Parazoarcus communis: one gene and its partner. The protein of the gene in region 2 interacts with the protein of the main gene of each other region in a pairwise test. Links are inferred from orthologs where the notes say so. Each region holds a gene or a part of one and is shown on either strand. Other genes may lie near its edges.

What was found.
Region 1: the proteins of CEW87_RS01400 (region 2) and recJ interact in binary tests that used the Escherichia coli proteins (3 or more experiments, as listed by UniProt). The link is inferred for Parazoarcus communis from one-to-one orthologs.

The regions. Positions count from the first base shown.
Region 1 is NZ_CP022188.1:3,939,348-3,944,938, reverse strand. Bases 1-3,000 are described here. They hold recJ (single-stranded-DNA-specific exonuclease RecJ), read right to left. Parts: upstream 2,347-3,000; coding sequence 655-2,346; downstream 1-654. Other genes in these bases: CEW87_RS17990 (hypothetical protein), read right to left, coding at 2,343-3,000; CEW87_RS18000 (HIT family protein), read right to left, coding at 171-599; CEW87_RS18005 (DUF2721 domain-containing protein), read left to right, coding at 1-143. Outside these bases: more of CEW87_RS17990, read right to left, coding at 3,001-3,413; CEW87_RS17985 (DsrE family protein), read right to left, coding at 3,530-3,955; CEW87_RS17980 (YgiQ family radical SAM protein), read left to right, coding at 4,204-5,591. UniProt on the Escherichia coli protein: Single-stranded-DNA-specific exonuclease.
Region 2 is NZ_CP022188.1:313,073-321,272, reverse strand. Bases 3,032-6,024 are described here. They hold CEW87_RS01400 (DNA topoisomerase III), read right to left. Parts: upstream 5,549-6,024; coding sequence 3,515-5,548; downstream 3,032-3,514. Other genes in these bases: CEW87_RS01395 (single-stranded DNA-binding protein), read right to left, coding at 5,825-6,024. Outside these bases: CEW87_RS01425 (hypothetical protein), read right to left, coding at 1-108; CEW87_RS01420 (hypothetical protein), read right to left, coding at 192-878; CEW87_RS01415 (hypothetical protein), read right to left, coding at 1,059-1,451; CEW87_RS01410 (hypothetical protein), read right to left, coding at 1,473-1,694; CEW87_RS01405 (hypothetical protein), read right to left, coding at 2,028-2,585; more of CEW87_RS01395, read right to left, coding at 6,025-6,277; CEW87_RS01390 (DUF3158 family protein), read right to left, coding at 6,351-6,878; CEW87_RS01385 (PFL_4669 family integrating conjugative element protein), read right to left, coding at 6,875-7,669; CEW87_RS01380 (STY4528 family pathogenicity island replication protein), read right to left, coding at 8,089-8,200.

The sequences.
Region 1 (5,591 bases), 3.6 Mb from region 2 along the record:
GAAAGCTGATGTTCGGCGTCAGCATCGTTACGCTGGCGGTGTCGCTGGTGCTGTCGCTGGTGGAAGTGCTCGTCTCCACCAACGCGCTGTCGGTGGTGGTGGATGACATCCAGCGCATGGCCGACAAGACCCCGAAGCCTTAAGCCCCGGGGTGCGGCCGGGCCGAGTGCTCAGGCAGATTTCGCGAGTTCGGCGATGATGCGCTCGGCCAGTGCGGCAAGCTCGGCTGGCTCGGCCTTTTCGCGACCGTGCGACTTCAGACGCTGGTCGGGAAAGCGCGGAATGATGTGAAAGTGAACATGCGGCACGGTCTGGCCGGCAGCCGCACCGTTGAACTGCGACAACAGCAGGCCCGGTGCGCCGGTGACCGCCTGCACTGCACGGGCAAGTTTGCGCGTCGTGAGCATGGTGGCCTCGAGCGAGGCGTCGGTCATCTCGGTGATGAACTCGGCCGGCGCCTTGGGCAACACCAGTGTGTGGCCTTCCGACTGCGGCATGATGTCGAGGAAGGCGAGGGTGTGCTCGTCCTCGTAAAGACGCTGGCAGGGCAGCTCTCCGCGCAGGATGCGGGCAAAAACGTTGTTGTTGTCGTAGGCCATGGTCTGGTCTCCGGGATGTCAGGTCGTCGGGGGAAATGGCTGCCTTGTTTTTGCGTCAGGCAGCTTCGAAGTGTTCCAGCATCAACTGCACACTGGATACGCCATTGTATTCATTGATGGCAAGTTTGAATGCCGCACGAATGTCTCCTGGCGCGCCGTCTGCATGGTTGAACTGGATGGCGTCATACCGTGTGCCGCCGCGCGACAGTTCGAGCTTGAGATGTTTGTCCTTCAGCAGGCGCTGACGCTCGACGCGGAAAACGTCGTCGAATACTGGCGCCGGGAAGCCCTGGCCCCAGATCTCCTGATCAAGCATGCGGGCTGATTCCAGACTCATGTATCCGGACTCGAGCGCACCGTCGGTTTCGATGCGGCGCTGCAGGTCGGCCGGATCCACCAGGCTGCTGACCACCTCCTCAAAGACGTCGCGAAAACGATCAAGCGCGGACTCGTTGATGGTGAGACCGGCCGCCATCGCGTGGCCACCAAAGCGCACGATGAGGTCGGGCTCGCGCTTTGTGACGAGGTCTAGCGCATCACGCAGATGCAGGCCGGGAATCGAGCGGCCCGACCCCTTGAGCTCGCCGTCGCTGCTGCGGGCGAAGGCAATGGTGGGACGGTGCAGCCTTTCCTTGATGCGGCCGGCAACGATGCCGACCACGCCCTGGTGCCAGTCGGGCTCGAACAGCGCAATGCTGGCGTTGTTGCCGGCATCGAAGCCTTCGAGGCGGAGCAGGGCCTCTTCCTGCATGCCGGCTTCGATCGAGCGTCGTTCGCGGTTCAGGCGATCGAGCTCCTGGGCCATGTTCATTGCGCGGCCGGGGTCGTCGGTGATCAGGCATTCGATTCCGAGACTCATGTCGGACAGGCGGCCGGCGGCGTTGAGCCGGGGGCCGAGAGCGAAGCCCATGTCGAAGGCACTGGCGCGTGAGGGATCGCGGCTGGCAATGGCGAACAATGCGCGCACGCCCGGCTGCATGCGGCCCGCGCGCATGCGCTGCAGGCCCTGCGAAACCAGGATGCGGTTGTTGTGATCGAGCTTGACCACGTCGGCCACGGTACCGAGCGCGACGAGGTCGAGCAGATCGGCCAGGTTGGGTTCCTTGCTGCCCTGGAAGGCGCCGCGCTCGCGCAGTTCCGCGCGCAGCGCAAGCATGGTGTAGAACATCACGCCGACGCCGGCCAGCGCCTTGCTGGGGAAGTCGCAGCCGGGCTGGTTCGGGTTCACGATCACATCCGCCTCGGGCAGGGCGTCGCCCGGCAGGTGGTGGTCGGTGATCACGGTGGCCATGCCGTGAGCGCGCGCGGCGGCAACACCCTCGACGCTGGCGATGCCGTTATCGACGGTGATCAGCACATCGGGTTCGAGCCGCGCGGCGATCTCCACCATGGCCGGGGTCAGGCCGTAGCCAAGGGTGACGCGGTCGGGCACGAGGTAATGCACATCGGCACCGAAGGCGCGCAGCGCCCGCACGCCCACCGCGCAGGCGGTGGCGCCGTCGCAGTCGTAGTCAGCGACGATCACCATGCGGGCGCCGGCCTCGATTGCGTCGGCGAGCAGTTGCGCCGCTTCTCGGGTGCCGGTCAGGGCGTCCGGCGGCAGCATGGCGCGCAGCGAGGTGTCGAGCTCGCTCTTGTTGCGGATGCCGCGGCCGGCGTAGAGGCGGGCGAGCAGGGGGTGGATGCCGGCATCGACGAGGGCCGAGACGGTGCGCTGAGAAACTTCGCGGGTCTGGATACGGGTCATTGCGTGGGCTGATCGGGCGTGGGCTGCACCGCGGGTGGCGGCGCCATGGATTTCAGGAGCGCGTCGAGCGTGAGCGGTTTGCGCCAGAAGCGCCAGTGGTCGCGGGCGCCGGCGCGAAGCTGTAGCGTGGAGCGGTCGCCCGGGGCGCTGAGTGTCAGTTGTTGCAACTGGCCGCTGCGCAAAGCCTGGGCCAGCGGACCGAACCAGTCGCGCTCAAGGGCGACGAGACCCCTGCGCCAGGTGTCGAGATCGAGCTGAAGTGAGGGCCGCAGCAGGGTGTCGAGGACGACCAGCGTGTCCTGTGCGAGTGCCTGAGTCGCATCGGGTGCCGATGTCTGCGCACCCGCCGCACGTGCAAAGCCGATGCTGACCGGGTCGCTGGCCTGAACTGTCGCCATCGGTGTGCGCGGTGCGATCTCCATCTGGCCTGCGCCCCAGAACCACAGACTGTTTACCGGGCGGCGCCCGGCGGCTTCGCGGGCCTGACTGACGGGGTGGTTGTGGAGCACGATCTGAACTTCGTTCAGGGTTCGCTGCCATAACCGGGCGTCGTCTCCTTCGGGCAGGAAGTGCTTGATCGGACGTCCGACCACGTCGTGCAGCGGGTAGAGTTTTGCGCGGGTGGGCTGAGCCAGTCGCACATACCAGCGAGTCGGGGTGCTGGCTTCGAAGCGACCGATGTCAGCGAAGTTCTCGTTGAGCGCGGCAATCAGTTCGTCGGCTTCCGCGGCACTGATGTCATTGGCGGGAAATTCGCCCAGCAGCAGATGCTCGCGGGCGAAAGACAGGTTGACCGGGTCGGCGCACAGCCACTCGCCGTCGCCGTCTTCGTCGGTGGCAGGCATCGTGGCCGGTTCGCCGAGACGGCGCAGGGTGCCCAGCGGCAAGGGATCGGTGTCGAGGCCGAACAGGCGTGCGATCTGGCGGTCGAAAGGTTCGAAGTCCGTGATCTGCCGTTGCCCGAATCCGAGCAACTGATGCAGGCCGGGCAGTGCAAGGTCTGCTGCCGGGCCAAGCAGCGTTGCGCTGGGCCAGAGCAGGCCGGGGAGAACAAGGTGAATCTGCATGGATCTGCCACAGGATGGAGCCGGGCGAGTCTAGCATGTGCAGCCGCCTTCCAGCCGGGCCCCCTCACTACCGGCGTGCGCAGGCGTGTTGGTGGTGAGGGGGCAGAGGACTGAGGTCAGGGGCGGAGGTATACAAAGTGCTCCTTGGCCTGCAGGCGCGCAACCTCGACGACGCCGCTGGGGACGACCTTGGCCTCGAGCACGACGGCAGCGGGTGTCAGCTTGCGTGCATTGAGCGTGTTGTTGCAAACGCGGAACTCGACGCCCTTCGCCGCCAGTTCGCCGATCGAGCCACTGAACGGCCGACCCTGGGCATCTTCGGCTCCGTCGAGCAGGAAATCGATGCCGGGGCCGTGTGTGACGACCACGATCCTGGTGTCAGGGTCGGCATTGAGATGGTTGCGGATGTTTCCGATGGCCCGGCTGGCCTGCTGTACGCCTTCGTTGACGTGATAAACGACATTCGTTGTTTCTGCGCTGGCAGGCAGGGCCATCAATGCGGTGACGACGAGCGCTGCACCACGGATGAATTTGCTGAGCATGGGTGTCTCCTCTTGTTGTGGGTGTGTCAGTGCATTAGAGATTACGAAAACTCTAATGTAAAGGCGGTGGTGGGTGGGGGGCAAAATGGACCGAAATGCAGGCGAGGGCGCAGGGTGATTGGTAAAAAGGTGCAAGCAGGAGCGATGGCCAACGGCCAAGGACCGATACAATGGCGCCCATCATGAGTGCTTCCCCTTCGATTCTTCCGGTCTCGGCGTCCCGCCGCAAGCCGGCTCCGTTCCTGCCCATGTCCCGCGCCGAGATGAAACAGCTCGGCTGGGATGCGTGCGACGTTATCCTCGTTACCGGCGACGCCTATCTCGACCACCCCAGCTTCGGCATGGCCCTGGTGGGCCGGCTGCTGGAGGCCCACGGCTTTCGCGTCGGCATCATCAGCCAGCCGGACTGGCATTCGGCAGAGCCTTTCCGGGCACTGGGCAAACCACGGCTGTATTTCGGCATTACCGCCGGCAATATGGATTCGATGGTCAACCGCTATACGTCCGACCGCAAGATCCGCTCCGACGACGCCTATACGCCGAACGCCGAGCCCAACAAGCGGCCCGATCGCGCGGTCACTGTGTATGCGCAGCGTGCGCGAGAGGCCTTTCCGGGCGTGAATGTGGTGATCGGCAGCATTGAGGCTTCGCTGCGGCGGATCGCGCACTACGATTACTGGTCGGACAAGGTCCGGCGCTCGGTGCTGCCCGACTCCAAGGCTGACATCCTGCTGTTCGGTAACGCCGAGCGCGCGCTGGTAGCGCTGACGCAGCGGCTGGATGCCGGTGAGCCGATCGAGTCGATCCGCGACCTTCGCGGCACCGCCTTCATGGTCAAACCAGGCTCGCGCCCCGAAGGCTGGGAGGAGACAGCATCGACCGCGATTGACCGACCCGGCCGCATCGACTCACACCCCGATCCGTATTCGATGGAGCCCGCCGCGGCTGCGCCTGCGGCGGCTGCCGATGGCGCGCAGCCGGTACGCATCGTAAGCCGCGAAGAGCGTGTGGCCAGTCGTCGTGCGCAGCGTGAGCACACCGTTGTGCGCCTGCCGTCCTATGAAGAAGTGAAGGACGACGCGGTGCTTTATGCCCACGCGTCGCGGGTGTTCCACCTCGAGTCCAACCCGGGCAACGCGCGGGCGATGGTGCAACTTCATGGCGAAGGCCCCGGCGCGCGCGACGTGTGGCTCAACCAGCCGCCGATTCCGCTGACCACGCCGGAGATGGATTTCGTCTACGGGCTGCCTTACGCCCGCCAGCCGCATCCGGCCTATGCCGGCGCACGGATTCCGGCCTGGGACATGATCAAGTTCTCGATCAACATCATGCGCGGCTGCTTTGGCGGCTGTACCTTCTGCTCGATCACCGAGCACGAGGGACGCATCATCCAGAGCCGCTCCGAAGATTCGATCCTGCGCGAGATCGAGGAGATCCGCGACAAGTCGCCCGACTTCAAGGGGCATATCTCCGACCTCGGGGGGCCGACCGCGAACATGTACCGCATGGCGTGCAAGGACCCGGAGATCGAGCGTTCGTGCCGCCGCCTGTCCTGCGTGTATCCAGGCATCTGCGAGAACCTCGGTACCGATCACGGGCCGCTGATCCAGCTCTACCGCAAGGCGCGCGCGATTCC
Region 2 (8,200 bases):
GATGTTTCGCCAGACATGCGGGCTTCCGTCCTCGTGGCTGATGGACAGCGTGCGGACGATTTTCAGATTCCAGTAGCCGCGTAGAAAGGGATTGGGATTCTGGGACATGGGATTTCTCCAACAGAATAATGATGGAGCCAATCCCCGCCACCGGGAATTGACCCCGGTGGGTGGAAAGAAAGGAAACAGCGTCAGGTGACGCTGATCGTTGGCGTTTGGGCCAATCGCTCGGCGACGCGTCGGCGCAAATTCATGCGGAATGGCTCGTCGCTGACGCCCGCCAGCAGATTGATGGTCTCCAGCGCAATCAGGGCCGAGGCCTCTTCGATGTCGGCGGCCACAATGGCCTTGCGCAGTTGGTCGCCGAGCTGGAGGGCCTGCGAGGAGGAACTGATGACGCGGACCTCGCGGCTCAGGTAGCAGCCGTTGCCGCCGAACTCGAACAGCCGCGGCTTGCTGCAATACCAGCATCCCTCGAACTGGATGGCGGTCAGGTGGTGGCCGTCATCGAATCGGGTGGCGATCAGAAACAATGCGTCGAGATCGGCGGTGTCCTCGAACGAATGACGCTCGATCAAGTTCCCCAGCTCTTCGTCCTCATCGGCACCGAAGTGCACGGCGAGCAGTTCGAGCAGCGGCGGGATCGAAAGCCCTTCGTCGTCCGGCATCGGAATGCCGAGTTGCGTGGCCAGGTCTTCCAGGCCATCGAGCACGTCCGGCCATTGCGGATTGGTGGTCTCGGCGATCTGGGCGATGTAGGCCTGCCCGTTGCCGGGATGGCTCTCGTCCAGCGCGAAGGCGCCGAACAGCGCCTGGATGACGGGCGTCACACGGTCGAGCACGAGAACGCCGGTGGCTTCGTAGTAATTGTTGGCCATGAAGGCTCCTTTCGATGAATGAACGGAGCCAGCCCTTGCGGACGATGGCATCCGCAGGGGAACCGCCTGATGCCGGATGGCACTGGGCGGGGAGAAACGCGAGGGACATGGCCTCGGGCGAGGCGCATGTCCCTCATGGGGTCGCGTGAACGCAGTGATGAAGGTGTGCCGGGGACCGGCTCACCAACCGCTGTAGTTCAGCAGGAGGTCGGCGATCACCTGGCGACGAGGCAGATCGAGGCCGTCGAAGTCCGACAACCCGTTGAAGTGGCAGCGCTTGAGCATGGCACCGCCCTCGCGCGCGTTGTAGAAGCTGACCATCGCGGACAGGAACATGCGTTCCCCGCTGCTCAGGACGCCGAGGGCGTCGTTGAGGCGCAGCATGTCGGGGCGCAGATCCCACTTGCTCTTGGCCTGGTTCAGACCTTCACGGGTGCCATCGCCAAACCATTGCGGGCCGGCGATCTCGACACCACGCTTCCATGCCTCGAAAAAGGCTTGGGGCGCGGCGCTGAAATGCCGTTCTTCCCGAACGATCTGATCGACGACTTCCTGCGGCAGTAGCTGGTTCATGACGTGATTCCTCCAGTTGGATCAGGGAACGGCGAGCTGGGACCAGCCGCCTCTTTCGAGGGCACGTTGAGCCGCGGCATGGCTGCGGAAGTACTCACGAGATTCCCGCGAAACGGGACCTTCGGTATCGCGCGTGCCGATGTAGTGGCCGGCGGCGCTGTGCAGGACTTCGAGCGGCAGGAACTTGCCGCAGTAGGTCAAGGCCAATTGACCGAATCGGCCGAAAGAGGCTTGCTGGGACATGGATGGGCTCCTTGGAAAAGCGGGGCCCTGTCCCTCACGGGATGGCAGCTCCCGCACGCGGTTGAAAAAAAGCATCAGCGTCTTGGCGACGCGCGTCCGCGCAATGGATGCGATGCGGACTGGTGGGTTGCGCGGGGAGAACCCCGCGGCAGCCTGAAACCCTGGCTGCTGGCATGTGCTGACGAATCAGCGAGCATGCGGGCAGCTTCGTGGGGGGGGCGCGCCACGTCAGTTGGAAATCGGCATCTGGTCCAGCCCCGATTGATGTACGCAGAGACAAAGAAAAGCCCCGCAGCAAGTGCGGGGCGGTCATGACGGTGCGGTGAGGCTGGATCAGCGGGGCTTGTCGCCCAGGACATGCTGCTTCCAGATGGCGAATGCCTCGTCCGCTGGCAGCTCGGCCAGGATGACGATGGGCTGGTCCTGTCGGCTGCGCAGCTTTGCGAAATACGCTGCGCGGTCGGCAATGGCCTTGAGCTTGATGCCCTTGAGGAACAGCAGCCTGCCGTCCTTGATGAACAGCACCTTGTTGCCGATGTCGCGGTTGAACGCGGTGCGCAGCTTGCGCTCCGCGTGCATGGCATCGGCCAATTGGTCCACTAGGAAGTCGAGCGTCATGTCGATGAGAAGCGGCTCGTCGTCTTCGCGTTCGACGTCGAGCGATGCCGGCGGCAGGCTCTTGGCGAATTCCTCGGCCTGGGCCAGCAGCGCGGCCTGGCCTTGCAACGCGCGCACGAACGTCGAGCCGCCGTGTCCGTCGTTGCGGGCTTCGGCGATGGGCCTGCCGTCGAACATGACGGTGGCGGTGAAGCACAGCGTTTCCTCGCTCGCGAAATCCGCGACCTTGAGGTTCTTGAGGGTGATGCGGTCTTGTCGGGTGATGGTGTCCATGGGAAGTCCTGATATCGACCGGGTTGACGACACGCCCCTGACGGGACGCGGCATACATCCCGTGGGTTGGAGGAAGGTGGCATCGATGCCCGGTGGGCAGCGTTCGCCGGAGAGATGCCGGGGCGAACTGGCGGGTGGCGTGGGCGGAACCCACGGCAGTCTGGACACCCTGGCTGCTGGCTGTTGCCGATGCGTCGGCAATGCAGGAGGGAGGATCGCGCGACCCGCCGGCCGCGTCTTGCATCAATCCGAAGCGATCGATCCCGTCTTGTGCAGGTACTGCACCAGCCGGCGTCCCCAGCCACGCGACGCACAGCACGGCCATGGAATTGCCGATCGCCTTGCAGTTCGGTGCATCGGCGGTGCGTAGTGAGGCGGATTGCAATGTTGGCGGTCATGTGGGTCTCCCGTTCGTGTGGCGCAGGGCCATCGCCCTGGCCGGGGCGTTGAAAGGCAGGAGAAAGGCGCCGAAGGCCCCAGGGGCCTTCGGCTCGGGAGGAAAGAAGAACCACCCGTGGGCTGATTGGCAGGCCCGGTCGTCGCTAGAACCGTCTGCTCATCCAGCAATCACACCCGGCCCATGTCGTGGCTGGGGCCGGCATCGTCTGGCGCACATCCGCGCACAAAGGGAGCCCGTTTTTGCGCCGGCGGGCACCGGCACCGAATACCGCTGACCGCGAAGGGTCTCCGGATGGCTCGCACAGGCAAGCCATCGGGGGACCCTTCGCAGCGGCGGAAGGAATGCAGACGAGGAGAACGCGCGGGGTGCGGTTCGCGGAGAAGCCACCTTCAGGTCCCGCGGCCGGGGCCGGCCGGACGGGACGCGCACACGGAGCAAGAAGGCGTTGCGCGCTGGGGCGTCCCGCAGGGCATGCGGGACACGGGCCACGCCGCCGATGGCGGGCATGGCTCACGGGGAACGGGGGCGGTCAGGCGCCTTTGCGGCCACCGCCACTGGTACGGCGTGGACGCGAGGCACCACGCCTGGACGTGCCGGTTGCCACCGGCAGCGTGCCTTTGCAGTCGGGGTAGCGACTGCACGACCAGAACGGGCCGCTCTTGCCGGTTCGCTGGCGCGTGGGTGCGCCGCACTGCGGACAAGCCGGTCCTTGGGGAACCTTGATGGACAGGGACGTGCTGCCGTATTGCGCGATCAACTGCGAAATCCAGGCGGCCTGCTTGCCGATGAACACATCCAGGGTGAGTTGTCCGCCCTCGATCATGTCCAGCGCCTGTTCCCAGACGGCGGTGGTGCCGGGGTCGGCAATCGCCGCGGGCACGGCGTCGATCAGCGTGAACGCCGCATCCGATGCGCGGATGGAGCGCCCCTTCTTCACGATATAGCCGCGGGCGATCAGCCCGCTGATGATGTTGGCCCGCGTCGCCTCGGTGCCGATGCCCGTCGTGTCCTTGAGCTTCTGCTTCAGGCGCGGGTCGGTCACGAAACGCGCAACGCCCTTCATCGCCTTGACCAGTTCGCCCTGGGTATAGGGCTTGGGCGGCATCGTCTTGAGGGCCTTGATGTCGGCCCCGGCGACCTGGCATGCCATCCCGTCACGCAGCGCAGGCAGCACCTGGGTGCGCACGGGGGCGTCGCCATCCTCATCGGCGCTGCCTTCACGTTCGGACTCGGCCAGCACCAGGCGCCAGCCGCGGGCGACGACCTGCTTGCCCGTAGCCACCAGCTTCTGCTGGCCGCAGGAGAGATCCGCCACGGTGCGGTCGAACTCGTGGTGCGGGAGGAACTGGGCCAGGTAATGTGCCCGGATCAGCCGGTACAACGCCCGTTCCTTCTCGCTCATGGCGGAGAGATTCGCGGGTTCGAGCGTCGGGATGATGCCGTGGTGCGCCGTCACCTTGCCGTCGTTCCAGGCGCGCGAGCGCTGGGTGCGGTCGAGCTGGCCCATGATCTGGGCCAGCGTGGGATCGGTCTTGAGCAGGCTGTCCAGGACCGTGGGCACTTCGGCGAACATGCTTTCGGGCAGGTAGCCCGAATCCGAGCGCGGGTACGTCGTGGCCTTGTGCGTCTCGTACAGGGCCTGGGCGATCTCCAAGGTTTCCTGCACGTCCAGCCCAAGCTGCTTGGAACAGACTTCCTGCAAGGTGCCCAGGTCGAACAGCAGCGGCGGGCCTTCGCGCACGCGCTCGGTCTCGACCGACACCACCTGGGCACTGCCCGCGGCGCGGATCTGCTGCGCGGCCTGCTGTGCGACGGGCTGCCGCAGGCAGCGGCCGGCGTCGTCGGTGCTGGCATCGGGTGCCACCCACTGCGCGGTGAACGTCTGACCGCCTGCGGACAGCGACACGTCGATGGCCCAGTACGGCACGGACACGAAGGCCGCGATCTCTCGGTCGCGGTCCACCACGAGTTTGAGCGTCGGGGTCTGTACACGCCCGACCGACAGCACGCCATCGTAGCCGGCCTGCCGCCCGAGCACGGTGAACAGCCGGCTGAGGTTCATGCCCACGAGCCAGTCGGCGCGCGAGCGCGCCAGCGCCGAGTAATACATCGGCAGCGTCTCGGCCGAGGGCCGCAGCTTGGCGAGCGCGGTGCGGATGGACGCATCGTTGAGCGCCGACAGCCACAGGCGTTCGATGGGACCGCGGTAGCCGCACAGGTCGATGATCTCGCGTGCGATCAGTTCGCCTTCGCGGTCGGCGTCAGTGGCGATGACAAGCTGGGTCGCCTTCGCCAGAAGCGCTTTGACGACCTTGAATTGCGTGGCGGTCTTCGGCTTGACCTCGACCCGCCACTGCTGGGGAATGATGGGCAGCTGTTCCAGCGACCAGCGCTTGAGCGCCGCGTCATAGACCTCGGGTGCTGCCGCTTCGACGAGATGGCCGATGCACCAGGTGACCGTGACACCGGAGGCGTTGAGGCAGCCTTCACCGCGCTGCGTGGCGCCGAGAATCCGGCCGATGTCTTTGCCCTGGGAGGGCTTCTCGCACAGAAACAGCCGCATGTCCGTCCATCCGCTTCCCGTTGTTCATGGAGTTGCTGGGATCGAGGATGCCGAGCGCCTGTTGGGGCAGCAGCAAACAAGCTGCATGCGGCAGCGACCGCTTTCACGCCGATGGAACGGCTTGGGCGGGATGGCGTGCGGCCGGCGGTGTGCGAGCCGGGAGCCGCGATGTTCGGGAGCGCGCGGAAGCCGGTGGACGCTGATGGAGCTATCCCCTGGGGATAGCTCGCGAGGACATGGGGGGCGGCAACGTACTGCGGCCGCCCCCACGCCGGATCACTTCCTGCGCTTGGGCTCCTTCGACGCTGCCGGTTCCTGGGCGGCCTGGGGCTTGGGCTGCGCGTCCTGTGCGGTCTCCTGCGATTTGGGGCTCAGAACGACGGACTCGATGCGGAACGGCAGGATGCCGACGCTGCGCGCGTTGATCTGCCAGGTCTCGCGCGGCTGATCCTCGTTGTCGGTCCAGGGTTCGCGCTCCATGCGGCCGACGACCAGCACGCGCATGCCCTTCTGGTAAAGGTCCTTCCAGTGTGCGGCGTCGCGGTGCCAGATTTCCACCGGCGCCCAGAAGCCGCCGCGGTCCTCGAAGTCACCGCCCTTGGTGGGAACGGGGTTGTCGAAATACACGTTCAGCCGCAACAAGCGCCGCGGTTCGTCGTTGCCGTTGGGGAACTCCCGGTACTCGGGGGGCGAGCCGATGTTGCCTTCGCCCGAAAAATGCGTGCTCATGGTGCAATCTCCTTGGTGGTTGAAATACCCGTGCCATGTCGGCGTCGGGCGCGTGCTGGGGTGCCCGACGCGATCACCGATCGCGCACTCCGGGGGGTATGGACGCGAGCCGGCGCAGGTAGGCGTCTTCCGCCTCGGCGGCCTTGCTGGCGCACTCCTGGGCCTGCCTACCCAGGGTGTGCAACAGGCTGATCTGCATGTTCAGCGTGATGCGCTGCAGCTCGATCGCGTGCAGGTCGGCCAGCAGGTTGACCGGCGTGCTGGTGCTCGCCATCAGCTCCTGCCACAGGGCCACGCCCATGGCCGAGCGGTCGTTCCTGCGCCAGCGCAGGAACGTCGTTCCCGCGCCAGTGGTCTGCTGGGCCAGTTCCACGGGCAGCAGATGGAAGGGATGCCCACCGGCCTGTTGCAGCACTTGTCGCTGCGCCAGGCCGATCAACTCGTCGCGCATGGCGAAGCACTGGCTGGCCCAGGCCTCCAAGTCCCCTTTACCTTTAAAAGGCTTTAAAAGGCCTTTTAGAGAGGCCGCGTGTTCCAGGCGCATGAAGGCTCCCTGTTGCAGGCCCCGGAAGTAGCGGGTCGGCTGGTTCAGATCGCTCATGCGGATTCGTCCTCGCCGGCAGTGGCTGCGCCTTCGGACGGGTCGGCAGCAGCGGCCGCATCACCATCGACGCTGGTAGCGGCTGCGGCAGGATTCTCACCGCGCTGTTGCAGACCACGGCGCACCATGGGTGGCGCAAACGTCGAGCGGCGCGTGCCTTCGAGGACGTCCTGCGGCAACTCGCCGAACTTCTCCAGCGCGACCCGCGCTGCGGCATTCTTCGCCGCGAAATCGTCGCGGGTGCAGCCCGAGTAGCGGTACTGCTGGGCCAGCGAGAACAGGCTGCGCAGCGCGTGCGCGCCCTCGTTGAGCCAGCGCTCCAAAGTGCTGCGGTCGATCAGCGCGGTGTGGTGGGCGAGGATCAGCTTGCGCGCGATGTCGTCGTAGTCGGCCAGGAGATAGACGGCGGCAAAGCCCAACTGCGCATTGACGAACAGCGGCAGCTTGACGGGCTGCACGTTGAGGTTCTCGCCCAGGCTCAATGCCGCAGGCACGCCCGCCAGTGCCTGGTCCACTTGTTTGCGCAAGGTCTGCAGCGTGGTCCTGGTCTGGTCGAGCTTGTCCTCGATGCGCAGCATCCACCAGTCGCTGTAGGGGTCGTCCTGCTCCGAGCCGCGCTTCATCTTATTCATCACCGCGATGTAGCCGTTCAGGCCGACGATGCCGGGTCGCCCTTCGGCGGCGGCGCGGCCGTGCCAGATGCGGGAAGCGTGATGCGTGTGCAGCGTCAGCGACATCGCGCTGCGCAGGGAGCCGAGGTTGAGTTGCAATGGTTCGTTGCTGGTTGCCATGGTGAGCGCTCGCAGTTGGACAGGGAGCCGCCAGCATCCGCATGCAGCGGAAGGCAGTCAGTCAACAAACCGAAATGAGCCGGCCCCCGGTTCTATGCGCGCTGGCGGCGCAGCGCGCAACGGTCCCTTGGAGGCCGGAGCATTCACGTTGGCGCTCCGTGCCTCGGTCGTTGACGGTATGCGTACTGCACCGCACGTCGCGCTGCCGTTCGACACGATCCTTCGCCGCGCAGCCGTCCCCAGTGGACCGTTCCGTTGAGCGCCATGGAGGTCTGCTTCATGGTCTTGCAGGCGCTCTACTCAGGTTTTGCGCAGCATGTCGCGCCGTCGTCCGGCGTTTCACCACACAGCCGTCCCCTGGGGACCGTTTCTGCCGACCGCCAAGGAGGTCTGCTTCATGGCCTTGCCAGGCCCTGCGCTCAGGATTTGCGCAGCAGATCGCGCAGGCGCTCGATGTGCTGCCGGGCCACCGCGGGCGGCACGACGTTGCGCGGCGGCTCGGGCGGTGGCGCTCGCGCCGCCGATGGTGTT